3 regions of the Streptomyces sp. NPDC002032 genome follow, and region 1 is predicted to be linked to each of the others. Evidence: riboswitches for the same ligand, from Rfam matches in the RefSeq annotation. Region 1 holds a riboswitch; each other region holds the start of a gene.
What was found. A riboswitch is a leader RNA that binds a small molecule or an ion and turns the genes downstream of it on or off. The one in region 1 is predicted to bind cobalamin.
Positions count from the first base shown of each region.

Region 2: linked by a shared signal. The riboswitch ahead of cobN (cobaltochelatase subunit CobN) and the one ahead of ACFYYT_RS05895 (ribonucleoside-diphosphate reductase subunit alpha) in region 1 are both predicted to bind cobalamin.
Region 3: linked by a shared signal. The riboswitch ahead of ACFYYT_RS06925 (energy-coupling factor ABC transporter permease) and the one ahead of ACFYYT_RS05895 (ribonucleoside-diphosphate reductase subunit alpha) in region 1 are both predicted to bind cobalamin.

Region 1 covers NZ_JBIASM010000002.1:379,190-384,767, forward strand. The annotation lists gene ACFYYT_RS05890 (ribonucleotide-diphosphate reductase subunit beta) at 1-851, opposite strand, end outside; gene ACFYYT_RS05895 (ribonucleoside-diphosphate reductase subunit alpha) at 851-3,262, opposite strand; cobalamin riboswitch at 3,409-3,539, opposite strand; gene ACFYYT_RS05900 (GNAT family N-acetyltransferase) at 3,597-4,091, opposite strand; gene ACFYYT_RS05905 (YbdD/YjiX family protein) at 4,191-4,388, opposite strand; gene ACFYYT_RS05910 (carbon starvation CstA family protein) at 4,385-5,578, opposite strand, start outside.
Region 2 covers NZ_JBIASM010000026.1:39,061-44,638, reverse strand. The annotation lists gene ACFYYT_RS34385 (precorrin-2 C(20)-methyltransferase) at 1-128, opposite strand, end outside; gene ACFYYT_RS34380 (precorrin-8X methylmutase) at 125-772, opposite strand; gene cobG (precorrin-3B synthase) at 777-2,057, opposite strand; cobalamin riboswitch at 2,491-2,646, shown strand; gene cobN (cobaltochelatase subunit CobN) at 2,680-5,578, shown strand, end outside.
Region 3 covers NZ_JBIASM010000002.1:617,016-622,593, reverse strand. The annotation lists gene ACFYYT_RS06945 (L-serine ammonia-lyase) at 1-992, shown strand, start outside; gene ACFYYT_RS06940 (SsgA family sporulation/cell division regulator) at 1,469-1,876, shown strand; gene ACFYYT_RS06935 (hypothetical protein) at 1,953-2,492, shown strand; gene ACFYYT_RS06930 (flavodoxin family protein) at 2,553-3,287, opposite strand; cobalamin riboswitch at 3,563-3,756, shown strand; gene ACFYYT_RS06925 (energy-coupling factor ABC transporter permease) at 3,784-4,497, shown strand; gene ACFYYT_RS06920 (energy-coupling factor ABC transporter substrate-binding protein) at 4,503-4,871, shown strand; gene cbiQ (cobalt ECF transporter T component CbiQ) at 4,875-5,578, shown strand, end outside.

The sequences.
Region 1 (5,578 bases):
TGGTCCGCGACGCACTCCAGGTACTCGCGCATCGACTCGGTGTTCATGCCCGGCAGGCCGTCACCGCACAGGTCGCGGCCGAACTGCAGCTCCGCCTCCACGGCCTCCTTCAGCATGTCCGTGACCTGCTGCTGGAGTTCGGCGTCGAAGAGGTCCGGCTCCTCCTTGCGGACGGTGTCGATGACCTCGAAAGCGAAGCTCATGTGGGCGCTTTCATCACGGAAGACCCAGTTGGTGCCGGTGGCCAGGCCGTGCAGCAGGCCGCGCGAGCGGAACCAGTACACGTACGCGAAGGCGCCGTAGAAGAACAGGCCCTCGATGCAGGCCGCGAAGCAGATCAGGTTCAGCAGGAAACGGCGGCGGTCGGCCTTCGTCTCCAGCCGGTCGATCTTCTCGACCGAGTCCATCCACCGGAAGCAGAACTGCGCCTTCTCGCGGATCGAGGGGATCTCCTCGACCGCGTCGAAGGCCGCCGCGCGGTCGTCCGGGTCGGGCAGGTAGGTGTCGAGCAGCGTCAGGTAGAACTGGACGTGCACGGCCTCCTCGAACAGCTGGCGCGACAGGTACAGGCGCGCCTCCGGGGAGTTGATGTGCTTGTAGAGCGTCAGCACCAGGTTGTTCGAGACGATCGAGTCACCGGTCGCGAAGAAGGCGACCAGACGGCCGATCATGTGCTGCTCGGCCGGGGTCAGCTTGGCGAGGTCGGCGACGTCCGAGTGGAGGTCGACCTCCTCGACGGTCCACGTGTTCTTGATCGCGTCCCGGTAGCGCTCGTAGAAGTCCGGGTAGCGCATGGGGCGGAGAGTCAGTTCGAAGCCCGGGTCGAGCAGGTTCTTGGCGGTGGAGCTCATTACTGGCAGGCCTCGCAGGACTCGGGGTTCTCAAGGGAGCAGGCCAGGGCGTCGGCGTCGACGGCCTGGGGGAGGGGGGTGGCGGCGGCCGGCACGGCGCTGCCGGAGGCGGCGCGGGCGATCTTCGTCGCCGGGCGCGAGCGCAGGTAGTACGTGGTCTTCAGACCCTGCTTCCAGGCGTACGCGTACATCGAGCTGAGCTTGCCGATGGTGGGCGTCTCCAGGAACAGGTTCAGCGACTGCGCCTGGTCGAGGAACGGCGTACGGGCCGCCGCCATGTCGATCAGACCGCGCTGCGGGATCTCCCACGCCGTGCGGTACAGCTCGCGCACCTCGGCCGGGATCCAGCCGAAGCCCTGGACGGAGCCGCTGGATTCGCGCAGCGCCTCGCGGGTCTGCGCGTCCCACACGCCGAGCTTCTTGAGCTCCTCCACCAGGTAGCCGTTGACCTGGAGGAACTCGCCGCTGAGCGTCTCGCGCTTGAAGAGGTTGGAGACCTGCGGCTCGATGCACTCGTACACGCCCGCGATGGAGGCGATGGTCGCCGTCGGGGCGATGGCGAGCAGCAGGGAGTTGCGCATGCCGGTCTTCGCGATCCGGGCGCGCAGGGCGTCCCAGCGCTCGGGCCAGTTCAGCTCGACGTCGTAGTGGTCGGGGTGCAGGACGCCGCGGGCGGTGCGGGTCTGCTCCCAGGCCGGGAGGGGGCCGCTGCGCTCGGCGAGGTCGCAGGAGGCCTCGTACGCGGCCAGCATGATGCGCTCGGAGAGCTTGGTGGACAGGGCCTTCGCCTCGGGGGAGTCGAAGGGCATCTTCAGCTTGAAGAAGACGTCCTGGAGGCCCATCGCGCCCAGACCCACCGGCCGCCAGCGGGAGTTGGAGCGGCCCGCCTGCTCGGTCGGGTAGAAGTTGATGTCCACGACGCGGTCGAGGAAGGTCACCGCGGTGCGGACGGTCTCGTCCAGGCGCTCCCAGTCGATCTGCCCGTCCACCACGAAGGCGCCCATGTTGACCGAACCGAGGTTGCAGACGGCAGTCTCGCCGTCGTTGGTGACCTCGATGATCTCGGTGCAGAGGTTGGAGGAGTGGACGACCGTGCCCGGCTCGGCGGTCTGGTTCGCCGTGCGGTTGGAGGCGTCCTTGAAGGTCATCCACCCCTGGCCGGTCTGCGCGAGGGTGCGCATCATCCGGCCGTACAGGTCGCGGGCGGGCATGGTCTTGCGGGCCAGGCCGTCCGCCTCGGCCTTGCGGTAGGCGGCGTCGAACGCGTCGCCCCACAGGTCGACCAGCTCGGGCACGTCGGCCGGGGAGAACAGCGACCACTGGCCGTCGGCGTTCACGCGGCGCATGAACTCGTCCGGCACCCAGTGGGCGAGGTTGAGGTTGTGCGTACGGCGCTGGTCCTCGCCGGTGTTGTCGCGCAGCTCCAGGAACTCCTCGATGTCCGCGTGCCAGGTCTCCAGGTAGACGGCGGCGGCACCCTTGCGGCGGCCGCCCTGGTTCACGGCGGCGACGGAGGCGTCGAGGGTCTTGAGGAACGGCACGATGCCGTTGGAGTGGCCGTTGGTGCCGCGGATCAGCGAACCGCGGGCGCGGATGCGGGAGTACGACAGACCGATGCCGCCGGCGTGCTTGGAGAGGCGGGCGACCTGGTGGTAGCGGTCGTAGATCGAGTCCAGCTCGTCCAGCGGGGAGTCCAGCAGGTAGCAGGAGGACATCTGCGGGTGGCGGGTGCCGGAGTTGAAGAGCGTGGGGGAGGACGGCAGGTAGTCGAGGCGGCTCATCAGCCGGTAGAGCGAGGCCACTTCCTCGACGGCCTGGACACTCGTTGAATCAAGCGCAGTGTGATCCGCGAGGCCGCACGCCACGCGCAGCATGAAGTACTGCGGGGTCTCGATCACCTGACGGGTGAGGGGGTGGCGCAGCAGGTAGCGGCTGTGCAGGGTGCGCAGGCCGAAGAAGCCGAAGCGGTCGTCCGCGCCCTCGGCGAGCGCGTGCTCCACCAGGGCGTCGAGCCGGGCGGCGTGCAGGGCGACGAACTCGGCGGTGCGGTCGGCGATCAGGCCCTCGCGGTGGCCGACGGCGACGGACTCGGCGAAGGAGACGGCCCCCTGGCCCGCGGCCTCTTCGGCCACGGCCAGCGTGAGCAGGCGGGCGGCGAGGCGGGAGTACGCCGGGTCCTCGGAGATCAGGCCCGCGGCGGCCTCGGTGGCCAGCCCGCGCAGTTCGGCCTCGTCCGCGACGGAGCTGCGGCCGCGCAGGGCGGCGGCGGCGACCCGGCCCGGGTCGGTGTCGGGGAGGTCGGCCGTCAGCTCGGTGAGGGTGCGCAGCAGCGCGGCCCCGGGGCCCCCGGCCTCGGATGCGGCTGCGGGCTGGTCGGACTCGGCGCGCGGTGCGGCGGGCGCGATGGTCACGGGGGGAGCTCTCCCTCGCTCGGCCCGGTCATCGGTGGGGCGGGGCGCGAGCGGGCGCATGCGGGCATGGCGGGTACGCGTACCCCACCGCATGGCGTCCACCGGCCCAACCGCGAGGCCCGGACGTGGTCGGCACCCGGTTCGGTCGAGCCGGGTGCGCTGTCGGCAGGTCCTCGGACTTGCGAAGCACGAATGGGTGCACTTCATACCGTTGCGGGACAGTTCCGGATTCGCACCGGATTCCCCTGCGGCGACAGCAGGCATGAGCATACATGTGGGGGCGGCCCGCTGCGGTAGCCCCCACATGTTGTGTCGGGCCTTGCTCAGCGTGGTGTCACAGCTCCACTCGGTACGTGAGCAGCGTCAGTCCCGGGACGGGGGCCCAGTCGCGTTCCGGCGTACGGATGAAGCCGAGCCGCGCGTAGATCCGCTGGGCCGCCCTCATGTCCCGCTGGGTGGAGAGCACCAGGTGCGTGACCCCCTCCAGCTCGCGGGCGCGGGCCAGGCAGGCCCGCACCAGGGCCTCGCCGGCGCCGCGTCCGCGGGCCTCGCGGGCTACGGCCAGCATCCGGAACTCGGCCTCGGCGGGCCCGGCGATGTCGGCGAGCGGGCTGCCGGGTGGGGCGAAGGTCACACCGCCCAGCAGGGTGTCCTCGGCGACGGCCACCAGCACCTCGCCGTCGGCGGCCCGCCGGGCCACGTCGCGCAGGACGCCGGCGTAGAAGGCCGCGTCGGAGGCGAGGAGTCCGTCGCCCACGTACGCGCGTGCGGTGATCTCGCCCAGCTCTTCGTATTCGGCGGGCAGGGCCGCCCGGATCTCGATGTCCATGGCCCCGAGTGTGCACCCCCGTCGTTCCGCGCGAAGGGCCGCCCCGCCTCCCGGAGGGGGAGGGCGGGGCGGCCCTTCGCCGCGCGCGGGACGGTGTGCTCAGCAGCAGCGGAAGCCCTCGCGGGGGTCCGCCTCCCGGGAGTCCGTACGGGCCCGTTCGAAGGCCCGCCGGGTCAGCACCTCGGCGTCCGGGTCGTGGGAGCGGGCGTGGGCGACGTAGCGGTCGTACGCGGCCTCGCCCGAGAACTCCCGTACGTAGTAACGCGCCTTCGCCAGCGCCCCGCGGACGCGGCTCACCGGACTGGCTCCACGACCCGGCCGCCGCCGCCGTCGAGACCGGCCGCGGCGAGCTCGGCCTTCTCCTCGGGGGTGGCGAGCAGTCCGGCCGGGGCGACGATCCTCGACTCGGACCACGGCACCTCGGAGAGCCTGACCGAGCCCGGGTCGGCGACGGCCCGCAGGCAGGTCCGGGCCGCGTCCGCCAGCACGATGAGGATCAGCACGGCGAACAGCACCGACAGGACGCCGTCGACCGTGGCGTTGGTGACCACGGTGTGCATGTCGTCCATGCTCTTGGCGGGTGGCAGCACCTTCCCGGCGTCGATGCCGCCCTGGTACTTGTCGCGCTGCGCGAAGAAGCCGACCTTCACGTCATCGGAGAAGACCTTCTGGTAGCTGGCGGTGAGGGTGACGGCCACGTCCCACGCGAGCGGGACCGCCGTGATCCAGGCCCACTTGAGCCGGCCCGACTTCACCAGCAGCGTGGTGCAGACGGCGAGGGCCACGGCGGCGAGCAGCTGGTTCGCGATGCCGAACAGCGGGAAGAGCTGGTTGATGCCGCCCAGCGGGTCCTTGACGCCGACCCACAGGAAGTAGCCCCAGCCGCCGACCACGATCGCGCTCGCGGCCCAGACGCCCGGCTTCCAGCTGACGTCCTTGAAGGACTTGTGCACGTTGCCCAGGGTGTCCTGGAGCATGAAGCGCCCGACGCGGGTGCCCGCGTCGACCGTGGTCAGGATGAAGAGCGCCTCGAACATGATGGCGAAGTGGTACCAGAACGCCTTCATCCCGGACCCGCCGATCACGGAGGAGAAGATGTCCGACATTCCGAGTGCGAAGGTCGGCGCACCACCCGTACGGGACAGCAGGCTGGTCTCCTCGACGTCCTTCGCGGCTTGGGCGAGGGCTTCGGGGCTGATGGCGAAGCCCAAGTGGGTGACGGCCTCGGAGGCGGTCTGCACGGTGGTGCCGATGACGCCGGCGGGGGAGTTGACCGCGAAGAAGAGGCCGGGCTCGATGATGCACGCGGCGATCACGGCCATGATGGCGACGAACGACTCGGTGAGCATCGCGCCGTAGCCGATGACCCGGACCTGGGTCTCCTTCTGGATCATCTTCGGGGTGGTGCCGGAGGCGACCAGCGCGTGGAAGCCCGACAGCGCCCCGCACGCGATGGTGATGAAGACGAAGGGGAACATCGAGCCGGC
Region 2 (5,578 bases), on a different contig from region 1:
GCGATGGAACGGCCGTGCCGGGCGCTGTGGTAGGCGACCACATCTGCTCCGGCGATGGCCTCGACGGCCCGCAGGGTCATCAGGGAGGGGTCGCCGGGCCCGAGCCCGACGCCGTACAGCTTGCTCATTCTTCCTCGCTCGCGATCGCGTTGACGGCGGCGGCCGCGATGGCGCTGCCACCGCGCCGGCCGCGCACGATCAGGTGGTCCAGGCCCGAGGGGTGCGCGGCGAGCGCGTCCTTGGACTCGGCGGCGCCGATGAAACCGACGGGCACGCCGATCACGGCGGCCGGGCGGGGGGCGCCCTCCTCGATCATCTCCAGCAGCCGGAACAGCGCGGTGGGCGCGTTGCCGACGGCGATCACGGCCCCCTCCAGCAGGCCCCGGTCGCGCCAGACTTCGAGGGCGGCGGCGCTGCGCGTGGTGCCCATCTTCGCGGCGAGTTCCGGCACGGCCGGGTCGGAGAGCGTGCAGATCACCTCGTTGGCCGCGGGCAGCCGCTTGCGGGTGACCCCGCTGGCGACCATCTGCACGTCACACAGGACCGGCGCCCCCGCGGCGAGTGCGGCTCGCGCCCGCAGCACGACGTCCGGGGTGTAACCGAGGTCCCCGGGCAGGTCGGTCATCCCGCAGGCGTGAATCATGCGCACCGCGACCTGGGCGACGGAGGCGGGCAGCCCGGAGAGGTCCGCCTCGGCGCGGATCGTGGCAAAGGACTGCCGGTAGATCGCGGCGCCGTCCTTCTCGTACTCGAACACGGTGTACTCGCTCATTTCTTCACTGGATGGTGCTGCGGGCGGCCGTGAGGACCTCCGCCAGATCTGGGTGCCGGGCCGTTGCGGTGGGGCGCCCGGGCGCGGAGACCTCGTACCCCTGCGGGGTGGCGACGAGGTCCACCCAGGCGGCGGCGCGCGGGTGTCCGCAGCGGCGCTCGCATCCGGACCAGTGCACGGGCAGCGGTCCGGGCGTACGGCGTACCAGGGCCCGTGCGTCGGCGCGTACGTCGGCCCGCGACTTGGCACAACCGGGCGTTCCCGTACAGGCGGTGACGGACCGCCAGGGATCCGCCGGGTCGGTGACGAGCCCGGCGTCGGCGAGAACCCCCAGCGCCCGGGCGGCCGCCTGCCCGGTCAGCCCGGGGACGACGACCCCGCGCCAGGGCGTCAGCCGCAGCCGGCCGCTCAGCCCGGCCAGGGTCCGCCACTGCGCGCTGTCGAGGCGTCCGAGCGGCGCGAGCACGGACAGCGCGGCGCGCCCGTCCGCGCCGGTTACGCGTCCGGGTTCGGGGCCGTCCCCGGGCGGGGGCACGGGCGCGCCCTCGATCCGGCCGACGATGCCGCGGGCCGCCAGGCAGTCCTGCAACCCGGCCGGATCCAGGGCGTGTTCGGGGGGCAGTTCGCTCACCCGCCAGGCCCGGGTGCCGGCGGCCCGGGCGGCGTCCAGGAAGTGGCGGGCGGCGAGGAGGGCGGCCCGGGGGGCGTCGTGCGCGGCGACGCGGACCCCCTGGCGCGCGCCGGCCGTCGACACCAGGGCCCCGCCGTCGGGGCGGGCGACCACGACGACGTCCCCGGCGAGGGCGGCCACGTCCCCGCGGCCGTCGTCGAGGGCGAACAGGAAGCGTCCCGAGAGCCCGGCCGCGGCCGGATCCGCGCACAGCAGCCCGTCCAGCTCCGCGACCCAGCCCGACACGTCCGGCCGGCCGGATCCGTCGAGGCCGGTCAGCGGGGAGACGACGATGTTGCGGACCCGCTCGTGGGAGGGGGCGGGGAGCAGCCCGGCCCGCTCCAGCACCGCGGCCAGCTCCCCGCCGCAGCCCGCGCCGAGTCCGCGCAGCTGCGCGTTGCCGCGGGAGGTGAGGTCGATGTGGCCGTCGCCGAGCCGGTCCGCGGCATCGGCCAGCAGCAGTGCGGCGGCGCCGTCGAGGAGCCCGCCGGGGATCCGCACGCGCGCCAGGTACCCGTCGTCCGCCGCGTGCAGGCGCAGGGCGCCGGGGCAGGCGTCACCGCGTTCCCGTATGACGGGTTCGTCCCGCGACACGGCGGAAGGGGGCTGGGGCATGGCCGCGAGCATACCCACGTTTGCCCACCCCCGGCCTGTGTCCGACGCCACCCTCCCCGGCCCCCGCCACCGGAGCGACGGCCGCCCCCGGACGCCCCCTCGCGCGGGGCGGACCCCGCCCCCACCGGCGTTTGCCGCCCGGCCCCGGGGGCAGAGTCCCGACGCCCCCCGACCCGGACCACCCCCGCCCGGACGCCCACCACCCGGCCACTCAGCTCCGAACCACCACCGACGGGTCCCACCCCGCGTACGCCCCACCACCGGCCCGAACCACCGCAGCCCCGAACCACCACCGGCCCGGACCGCCCCGCCCCGCCCCCCGCCCCGCTCCCGGCCAGGGACACCGCACCAGAGCGCCCCCCGTCCGAACCACCAACGGCCCGGACCAGCACCGTCTCCGGCCACCCCCACTCCCGGCCAGGGACGACGCCGCCTAGGATGACCTTCCGACGGGCCACTCGGCCCGTCATCGCCGAGGACGGCGACATGGGAGGAAGCCCGGTGCGATTCCGGCGCGGTCCCGCCACTGTGAACCCCGCGGAGCGATCGGCGGGGTGAGTCAGGAACTCCCGTCGTCCTCACTGCCCGGGGCGCGGAAACCCCGAGGAAGGCCTGCCGCCGCATGATCCTGCTGCTGTCGACGTCCGACACCGATCTGCTCAGCGCTCGCGCCGCGAACACGGCGGACGGCCCCGTCCCGTACCGGTTCGCGAACCCCTCCCGCCTCCCCCTCGACGACCTCCCCGGTCTCCTCGACGGCGTCGACCTGGTCGTCGTACGCCTCCTCGGCGGCCTCCGCGCCTGGCAGGAGGGCCTCGACCTGCTGCTGGCCGCCGGCCAGACCCGCCCGGTCGTCGTCCTGACCGGCGAACAGGCCCCGGACGCCCAGCTGATGGAGGCCTCCACCGTCCCCATCGGCATCGCCGCCGAGGCGCACGGCTACCTCGCGCACGGCGGCCCCGCCAACCTCGGCCAGCTGGCCCGCTTCCTCTCGGACACCGTGCTGCTCACCGGCCACGGCTTCGAGCCCCCGGCCGCCTCCGCCACCTGGGGCCACCTGGACCGCCCGGCCTCCGCGGCGGACGGCGACGGCCCGCGCGTCGCGCTGCTCTACTACCGCGCGCACCAGATGAGCGGCAACACCGCCTTCGTGCACGCCCTCTGCGACGCCGTCGAGGCCAAGGGCGGCAGGCCCCTCCCCCTCTACGTCTCCTCCCTGCGCACGCCGGAGCCGGAACTGCTGGCCGAGCTGGCGGGGGTCGACGCGGTCGTCACCACCGTCCTGGCCGCCGGCGGCACCCGCCCGGCCACCGCCTCCGCCGGCGGGGACGACGAGTCCTGGGACGCGGGCGCCCTCGCCTCGCTCGGCGTGCCGATCCTCCAGGCGCTGTGCCTGACCGGCTCGCGCGAGACCTGGGAGGAGAACGACGAGGGACTCTCCCCCCTCGACGCCGCCACCCAGGTCGCGGTCCCGGAGTTCGACGGCCGCCTGATCACGGTGCCGTTCTCCTTCAAGGAGATCGACGAGGACGGCCTGCCCGCCTACGTCGCCGACCCCGAGCGGGCCGCCCGCGTCGCCGGCATCGCGGTGCGCCACGCCCGGCTGCGCCACATCGACCGCCGCGACAAGAAGATCGCGCTGGTCCTGTCCGCGTACCCCACCAAGCACTCCCGCATCGGCAACGCGGTCGGCCTCGACACCCCGGCCAGCGCCGTGGAACTGCTGCGCACGCTCATCGCGGGCGGCTACGACTTCGGCCCGGCGGACGGCATCCCCGGCCTGGTCTCGGGCGACGGCGACGAGCTGATCCGCGCCCTGATCGAGGCCGGCGGCCACGACCAGGACTGGCTGACGGAGGAGCAGCTGGCCCGCAACCCGGTCCGCATCCCGGCGGCCGACTACCGCCGCTGGTTCGCCGAACTCCCCGCCGAACTGCGCGGCAGCGTCGAGGAGCACTGGGGCGAGGCCCCCGGCAACATGTTCGTGGACCGCTCCTCGAACCCCGAGGGCGACATCGTGCTGGCGGCGCTGCGCCGCGGGAACCTCCTGATCCTCATCCAGCCGCCGCGCGGCTTCGGCGAGAACCCGATCGCGATCTACCACGATCCGGACCTGCCGCCCTCGCACCACTACCTGGCCGCGTACCGCTGGATCCAGGCGCGCGCGGAGGACGGCGGCTTCGGCGCCGACGCGATGATCCACCTGGGCAAGCACGGCAACCTCGAATGGCTGCCGGGCAAGAACGCCGGCCTCTCCGCCTCCTGCGCCCCGGACGCCGCCCTCGGCGACCTCCCCCTGATCTACCCCTTCCTCGTCAACGACCCCGGCGAGGGCACCCAGGCCAAGCGCCGCGTGCACGCCACCCTGGTCGACCACCTCGTGCCGCCGATGGCGCGCGCCGAGTCGTACGGGGACATCGCCCGCCTGGAACAGCACCTGGACGAGTACGCGCAGATCAGCGCGATGGACCCGTCGAAGCTCCCGGCGATCCGCGCGCAGATCTGGACGCTGATCCAGGCAGCGAAGCTCGACCACGACCTCGGGCTCGAAGAGCGCCCGGACGACGACGGCTTCGACGACTTCCTGCTCCACGTCGACGGCTGGCTGTGCGAGGTCAAGGACGCGCAGATCCGCGACGGCCTGCACGTCCTCGGCGGCGCCCCGACCGGCGAGGCCCGCGTCAACCTGGTCCTCGCGATCCTGCGCGCCCGCCAGATCTGGGGCGGTACGACGGCCCTGCCGGGCCTGCGCGAGGCCCTCGGCCTGGACGAGTCCGCCGCCACCCGCACCGCGGCCGACGAGGTCGAGGCGACGGCCCGCGCCCTGGTCGGGGCGATGGAGGACGCGGACTGGTCCCCGGCGGCGGTCGCCACGGTCGCGGCGGGCCACCCGGCGCAGGTCGCGGACGTCCTGGCCTTCGCCGCCCGCGAGGTCGTCCCGCGGCTGGCGGGCACGACGGACGAGATCGCCCACGTGGTCAGCGCCCTGGACGGCTCGTTCGTGCCGGCCGGCCCGTCCGGCTCCCCGCTCCGCGGCCTGGTCAACGTCCTGCCGACCGGCCGCAACTTCTACTCGGTCGACCCCAAGGCCGTCCCCTCCCGCCTGGCGTGGGAGACGGGCCAGGCCCTGGCGGACTCCCTCCTGACCCGCTACCGCACCGACAACGGCGGCGAGTGGCCCGCCTCGGTGGGCCTGTCCCTGTGGGGCACGAGCGCGATGCGCACCTCCGGCGACGACGTGGCCGAGGCCCTCGCGCTGCTGGGCGTCCGCCCGGTCTGGGACGAGGCCTCGCGCCGCGTCACGGGCATCGAGGCGATCCCGCCCGCCGAACTCGGCCGCCCCCGCATCGATGTGACGCTCCGCATCTCGGGCTTCTTCCGCGATGCCTTCCCGCACGTCATCGGCCTCCTGGACGACGCGGTCCGGCTGGCGGCGTCGCTGGACGAGCCCGCCGCGCAGAACCACGTACGCGCCCATGCCCAGGCGGACCTGGCCGAGCACGGCGACGAGCGCCGCGCGA
Region 3 (5,578 bases), 240 kb from region 1:
ACGGCATGACGCTCTTCGCCTACGACGAGTCCGGCACCCCGCTGCTGGAGAAGACCTACTACTCGGTCGGCGGCGGCTTCGTCGTGGACGAGGACGCGGTCGGCGAGGACCGGATCAAGCTCGACGACACCGTGCTGAAGTACCCCTTCCGCTCGGGCGACGAGATGCTGCGCCTCGCCAATGAGACCGGCCTGTCGATCTCCTCCCTGATGCTGGAGAACGAGAAGGCCTGGCGCACCGAGGAGGAGATCCGCGAGGGCCTCCTGGAGATCTGGCGGGTCATGCAGGCCTGCGTCTCGCGGGGCATGTCCCGCGAGGGCATCCTCCCCGGCGGGCTGCGGGTCAAGCGCCGGGCCGCGGGGACCGCCCGCCAGCTGCGCGCCGAGGGCGACCCGCAGGCGCACGCCATGGAGTGGGCGACGCTGTACGCGATGGCCGTGAACGAGGAGAACGCGGCGGGCGGCCGGGTCGTCACCGCGCCCACCAACGGCGCCGCGGGCATCATCCCGGCGGTCCTGCACTACTACATGAACTTCGTGCCGGGCGCGGACGAGGACGGTGTGGTCCGCTTCCTCCTCTCGGCGGGCGCGATCGGCATGCTCTTCAAGGAGAACGCCTCGATCTCGGGCGCCGAGGTCGGCTGCCAGGGCGAGGTCGGCTCGGCCTGCTCGATGGCGGCAGGCGCCCTCGCCGAGGTGCTGGGCGGCACCCCCGAGCAGGTGGAGAACGCGGCCGAGATCGGCATGGAGCACAACCTCGGCCTGACCTGCGACCCGGTCGGCGGCCTCGTCCAGATCCCCTGCATCGAGCGCAACGGCATGGCCGCGGTGAAGGCCGTCACGGCCGCCAAGATGGCGATGCGCGGCGACGGCAGCCACAAGGTCTCCCTCGACAAGGTCATCAAGACCATGAAGGAGACCGGCGCCGACATGAAGGTCAAGTACAAGGAGACCGCGCGCGGCGGTCTCGCGGTCAACGTCATCGAGTGCTGACCCCCGCTCCGGCCGCTTTGCTCCCGAGTGGGCGAACTCCTCACCGGTTCGATGTTTGAACCGAGTTGATCACGCTTGCGAGGGAACAAGGCGGTCTGGGCACTCGCCGAGATCCTGGGCAGCGGAGCCGGCGGCAGCAACCTCGGCAACTCCTCCATCGCGCGGCCTGCCGCCGCAGGCCCCCCCGAGCCCGCTCTCCCCCCGAGGGCGGGCTCGTCCGCGTCCCGGCTACGATCGGGCACGCGGACGCACCGCATCCGGCGCCAAGTGCGGCTTTACCGTGGACCGTTGAGGGGTGCGAGCCGCCCGTCGCGGCTGCGGGCCGGGCTCGCCGGGACCGCGCGAGGGTCCCGGAATCGGGCCGAGCGGCCCGCCCGGCTCGGGACCTTCGGCCCCGGGGAGTGCCGGATGCGTCGGCTAGCGTGCCCGAAGGGGGGCACGTGAAGGCCCACCGCGCGAAGAGAGGCAGAGCCACCATGGCCACCACCGAACACCGCGTCCTGCCGTTGCGGCTGGAGGCCGCACCGCTGTCCGTCCCCCTGACCGGCGCCTTCGTCTACCGCACGGACCGGCCGTACGAGCTGGCCGTCGACTTCCGCGGCGCCGGGACGCACCTCGCCCGCTGGGTCTTCTCGCGGGAGCTGCTCCTGGACGGGCAGACCTGCGGCACGGGCGAGGGCGACATACAGGTGTGGCCGCTGCGCCGGGGCACCGAACCGCGCGTGTTCCTCGCCTTCAGCAACGGCGCGCAGAGCTGTGTGGTCTCCGCCCGCGCCAAGGACGTGCGGGAGCTGTGCCGGCGGATGACCGAGCTGGTCCCGCGCGGGCAGGAGCGCCGCCACTACGACCTGGACGCGGAGCTGAGCGCGCTGCTGGCGCACTGAGGGAACCGCCCGGCCCCCCGCGGTGTCCTTCCCGGTGACAGGCCAGTCCCCGTCTCACGAGAATCGGGGGGACGTCATGCGTCACCCGTACCGCACGCGCCGCCGCCGGACCGTGGCCCTGGCCACGGGCGTCCTGCTCACCGCCGGGCTCGCGCTCTGCGCGCCCGCCTCGGCCGCCGCCGCCTCCGGCCCGGCCGCCACCCCATCGGCCCGCTCCCAGACCCCGCTCGTCGTGAACGCCCGCTGGGGCGGTCACTGCACGTACGACCGGATCGTCATCGACCTCCAGGGCGCCGCCCCGCCGGTCACCGTCACTCCCGTCTCCCAGCTGGTCTACGACGGGTCCGGCAAGCCCGTCCCGCTGCCCGGGACGTACTTCCTGGAGATCCGCCTGCACCCCGCCGCCGGGCACGACGACGCGGGCCAGAACGTCTACCAGGGCCCCAAGCTCCAGAAGATCCAGCTCAGCAAGCTCAAGGGCCTCGCCCTGACGGGCGACTACGAGGGGTACGTGACCTTCGGCGCCGCCTTCGACACCCAGCCGGTCTTCACCACCAGCGTCCTGCACTCACCCGAGCGGTACGTGGTGGACGTCGCGCACCCCGCCACCTGCTGAACCGGGACGGCGGCCGCTCCGCGCCCCTGGCGGCCCGGAGCGGCCCGGAGCGGCCCCGCCCTAGCGGTGTTCGGGGTTGGGGAAGTCGAAACGGCAGCCCGCGTCCCACAGGGAGCGCTGGTTGCCGTGCGCGGGGAAGCCGCCGGCGCGCTTGAGGAGCGCGGCCAGGTGCATCAGGTTCCAGGACATGAAGGTCGTGTTGCGGTTGGTGAAGTCGTTCTCCGGACCGCCCGACCCCGGGTCCAGGTACGAGGGACCGGGCCCGGCCTCGCCGATCCAGCCCGCGTCGGCCTGCGGCGGGATCGCGTAGCCGAGGTGCTGGAGGCTGTAGAGGACGTTCATCGCGCAGTGCTTGACGCCGTCCTCGTTGCCGGTGATCAGCGCTCCGCCGACCCGTCCGTAGTAGGCGTACTGGCCCCGGTCGTTCAGCAGCGAGGAGCAGGCGTAGAGCCGCTCGATGACCTGCTTCATCACGGAGCTGTTGTCCCCGAGCCAGATCGGGCCGCAGAGCACGAGGATGTCGGCGTCCATGATCTGGCTGTAGAGGACCGGCCACTGGTCGCTCTCCCAGCCGTGTTCGGTCATGTCGGGCCAGACGCCGGTGGCGATGTCGTGGTCGACGGCCCGGATCAGTGAGGTCCGGGCTCCGGCCGCCTCCATGACGGCGCGGCTCCTGGCGATCAGGCCCTCGGTGTTGCTGGTCTCGGGCGAGCGTTTGAGGGTGCAGTTGACGTAGACGGCGGAGAGGTCCGGGTAGGCGAAGGACCCGGCGGGCGCGGAGGAGTCGGCTGGCACGCCTCCCAGCCTCGCCCGGGGTCGCGGGGGGCGCCAGCGGGGCGCGCCCGTCCGGGCCACGGCCCCGGAGGCAGAGCTCCTCGCGGCCGGGAGCGGAACGGTGTGGCCGGCTGGGACAGCCGGCCGTCGGGGGGCACAGGTGGGCGGAACTCCCTTTTCGGGCGGGATGGTTGGAGCGGATCGTGGCGCCGGAAACACAGCGGGTGACCATCAAGCGGAATGCGGCGGCCCGCCCGGCGGGGCCGGGGCGGGTTGTTACCGGTCCGTGCGGGCGACTAGGGTCAGCGGGCCTTGGTGTTCGGGAAACCGGTGCAAAACCGGTGCGGCCCTCGCCACTGTGATCGGGAAGTCCGGCTCCACTCCTGCGGGAAGCCACTGGGCCCGCGCGGGAGACCGCAGGGGCCCGGGAAGGCGGAGACAGGGCATCAACCCGTGAGCCAGGAGACCGGCCGGGGCGCGTCGTCCATCCACGAGGTGCTGGAGAGGTCTCCCAACCATGCATATAGCCGAGGGGTTCCTGCCCCCCTTGCACGCGGCCGCCTGGGGCGTCGCGTCCGCCCCGTTCGTCGTCCACGGTGTCCGCGCCCTCACCCGCGAGGTGAAGGCCAACCCGGAGAGCACCCTGCTGCTCGGCGCGTCCGGCGCGTTCACCTTCGTGCTGTCCGCGCTCAAGATTCCCTCGGTGACGGGCAGTTGCTCGCACCCGACCGGGACCGGACTCGGGGCCATCCTGTTCCGGCCGCCGATCATGGCGGTGCTGGGCACGATCACCCTGCTCTTCCAGGCCCTGCTGCTCGCGCACGGCGGGCTCACCACGCTCGGCGCGAACGTGTTCTCGATGGCCATCGCCGGCCCCTGGGCCGGCTACGCCGCGTACCGGCTGCTGCGCAAGTGCGGCGCGCCGCTGATGGTGACCGTCTTCGCCGGGGCGTTCGTCGCCGACCTCGTCACCTACTGCGTGACCTCCGTCCAGCTGGCGCTCGCCTTCCCCGACCCGGCCAGTGGGTTCCCGGGCGCGCTGGAGAAGTTCGCGGGCATCTTCGCCCTGACCCAGATCCCGCTCGCGGTGAGCGAGGGGCTGCTGACCGTCCTCGTGATGCGGCTGCTGATGCAGTCCAGCAAGTCCGACCTGGTCCGGCTCGGGGTCGCCAAGCTGACCGGCACCGGCGCGGCGCAGCAGGCCGCGACGCGGCAGGGGGCGGCGCTCTGATGGCGATGACCCGGAACGCGAAGATCAACACCCTGCTGCTGCTCGTGGTGGCGGCGCTGGCCGTGCTCCCGCTCGCGCTGGGGCTCGGCGACGGCAAGAAGGAGCCCTTCGCGGGCGCGGACGCGCAGGCGGAGTCGGCCATCACGGAACTGAAGCCGGACTACGAGCCCTGGTTCTCCCCGCTCTACGAACCCCCCTCGGGGGAGGTCGAGTCGGCGCTGTTCGCCCTCCAGGCGGCGCTCGGCGCGGGCGTGCTCGCGTACTACTTCGGGGTCCGCAAGGGCCGCCGTCAGGGCCTGGCCCAGGCGGCCGCTTCGGCCCCCTCGGCGGATTCGGCCCCCGCGCCGGTCGTGGCCCCCGCGCCGGAGGCCTAGCCGGTGCTGCCGATCGACGTGGCGGCCCACGGCAGCCGCTGGCGGGGCCGGCACCCCCTGGAGAAGGCCCTCCTCGGACTCGGGCTGACGGTCACCGCCGTGTGCCTGCCGCCCTGGCCCGGCGGCCCACTGGTCGCGGCCGCCACCCTCGCCGTGCTGCTGGGCCCGGCCGGGGTGGCGGGCCGGCGGCTGTGGCGGGCCTTCCGGGTGCCGCTGGGCTTCTGCGTGACCGGGGCGCTGCCGCTGCTGGTCTCGCTGGGCGGCCCGGACGGCTTGTTCGCCCTCGCCCCGGACGGGCCCCGGCAGGCGGCGGAACTCCTGCTGCGCACCTCGGCGGCCTCCCTCGGCGTGCTGCTGTTCGCCTTCACCACCCCGGTCTCGGACGTGCTGCCCCGGCTGGTGCGGGCCGGGGTGCCCGCCCCGGTGGTGGACGTGGCCCTGGTCATGTACCGGATCGGCTTCCTGCTGCTGGACTCCATGGCGCAGGTGCGCCGGGCCCAGGCGGCCCGGCTCGGGCAGACGAGCCGGGCGGCGGTGTGGCGTTCGCTGGCCGGGCTCGCGGCGACCACCTTCGTCCGGGCCTTCGACCGCGCCGCCCGGCTCCAGGAGGGGCTGGCCGGGCGCGGCTACGACGGCGCGCTGCGGGTCCTCGTACCGCAGGCGTCGCTGTCCTGGCGGTTCCTCGCCGCCTCCGCCGCCCTGCTGAC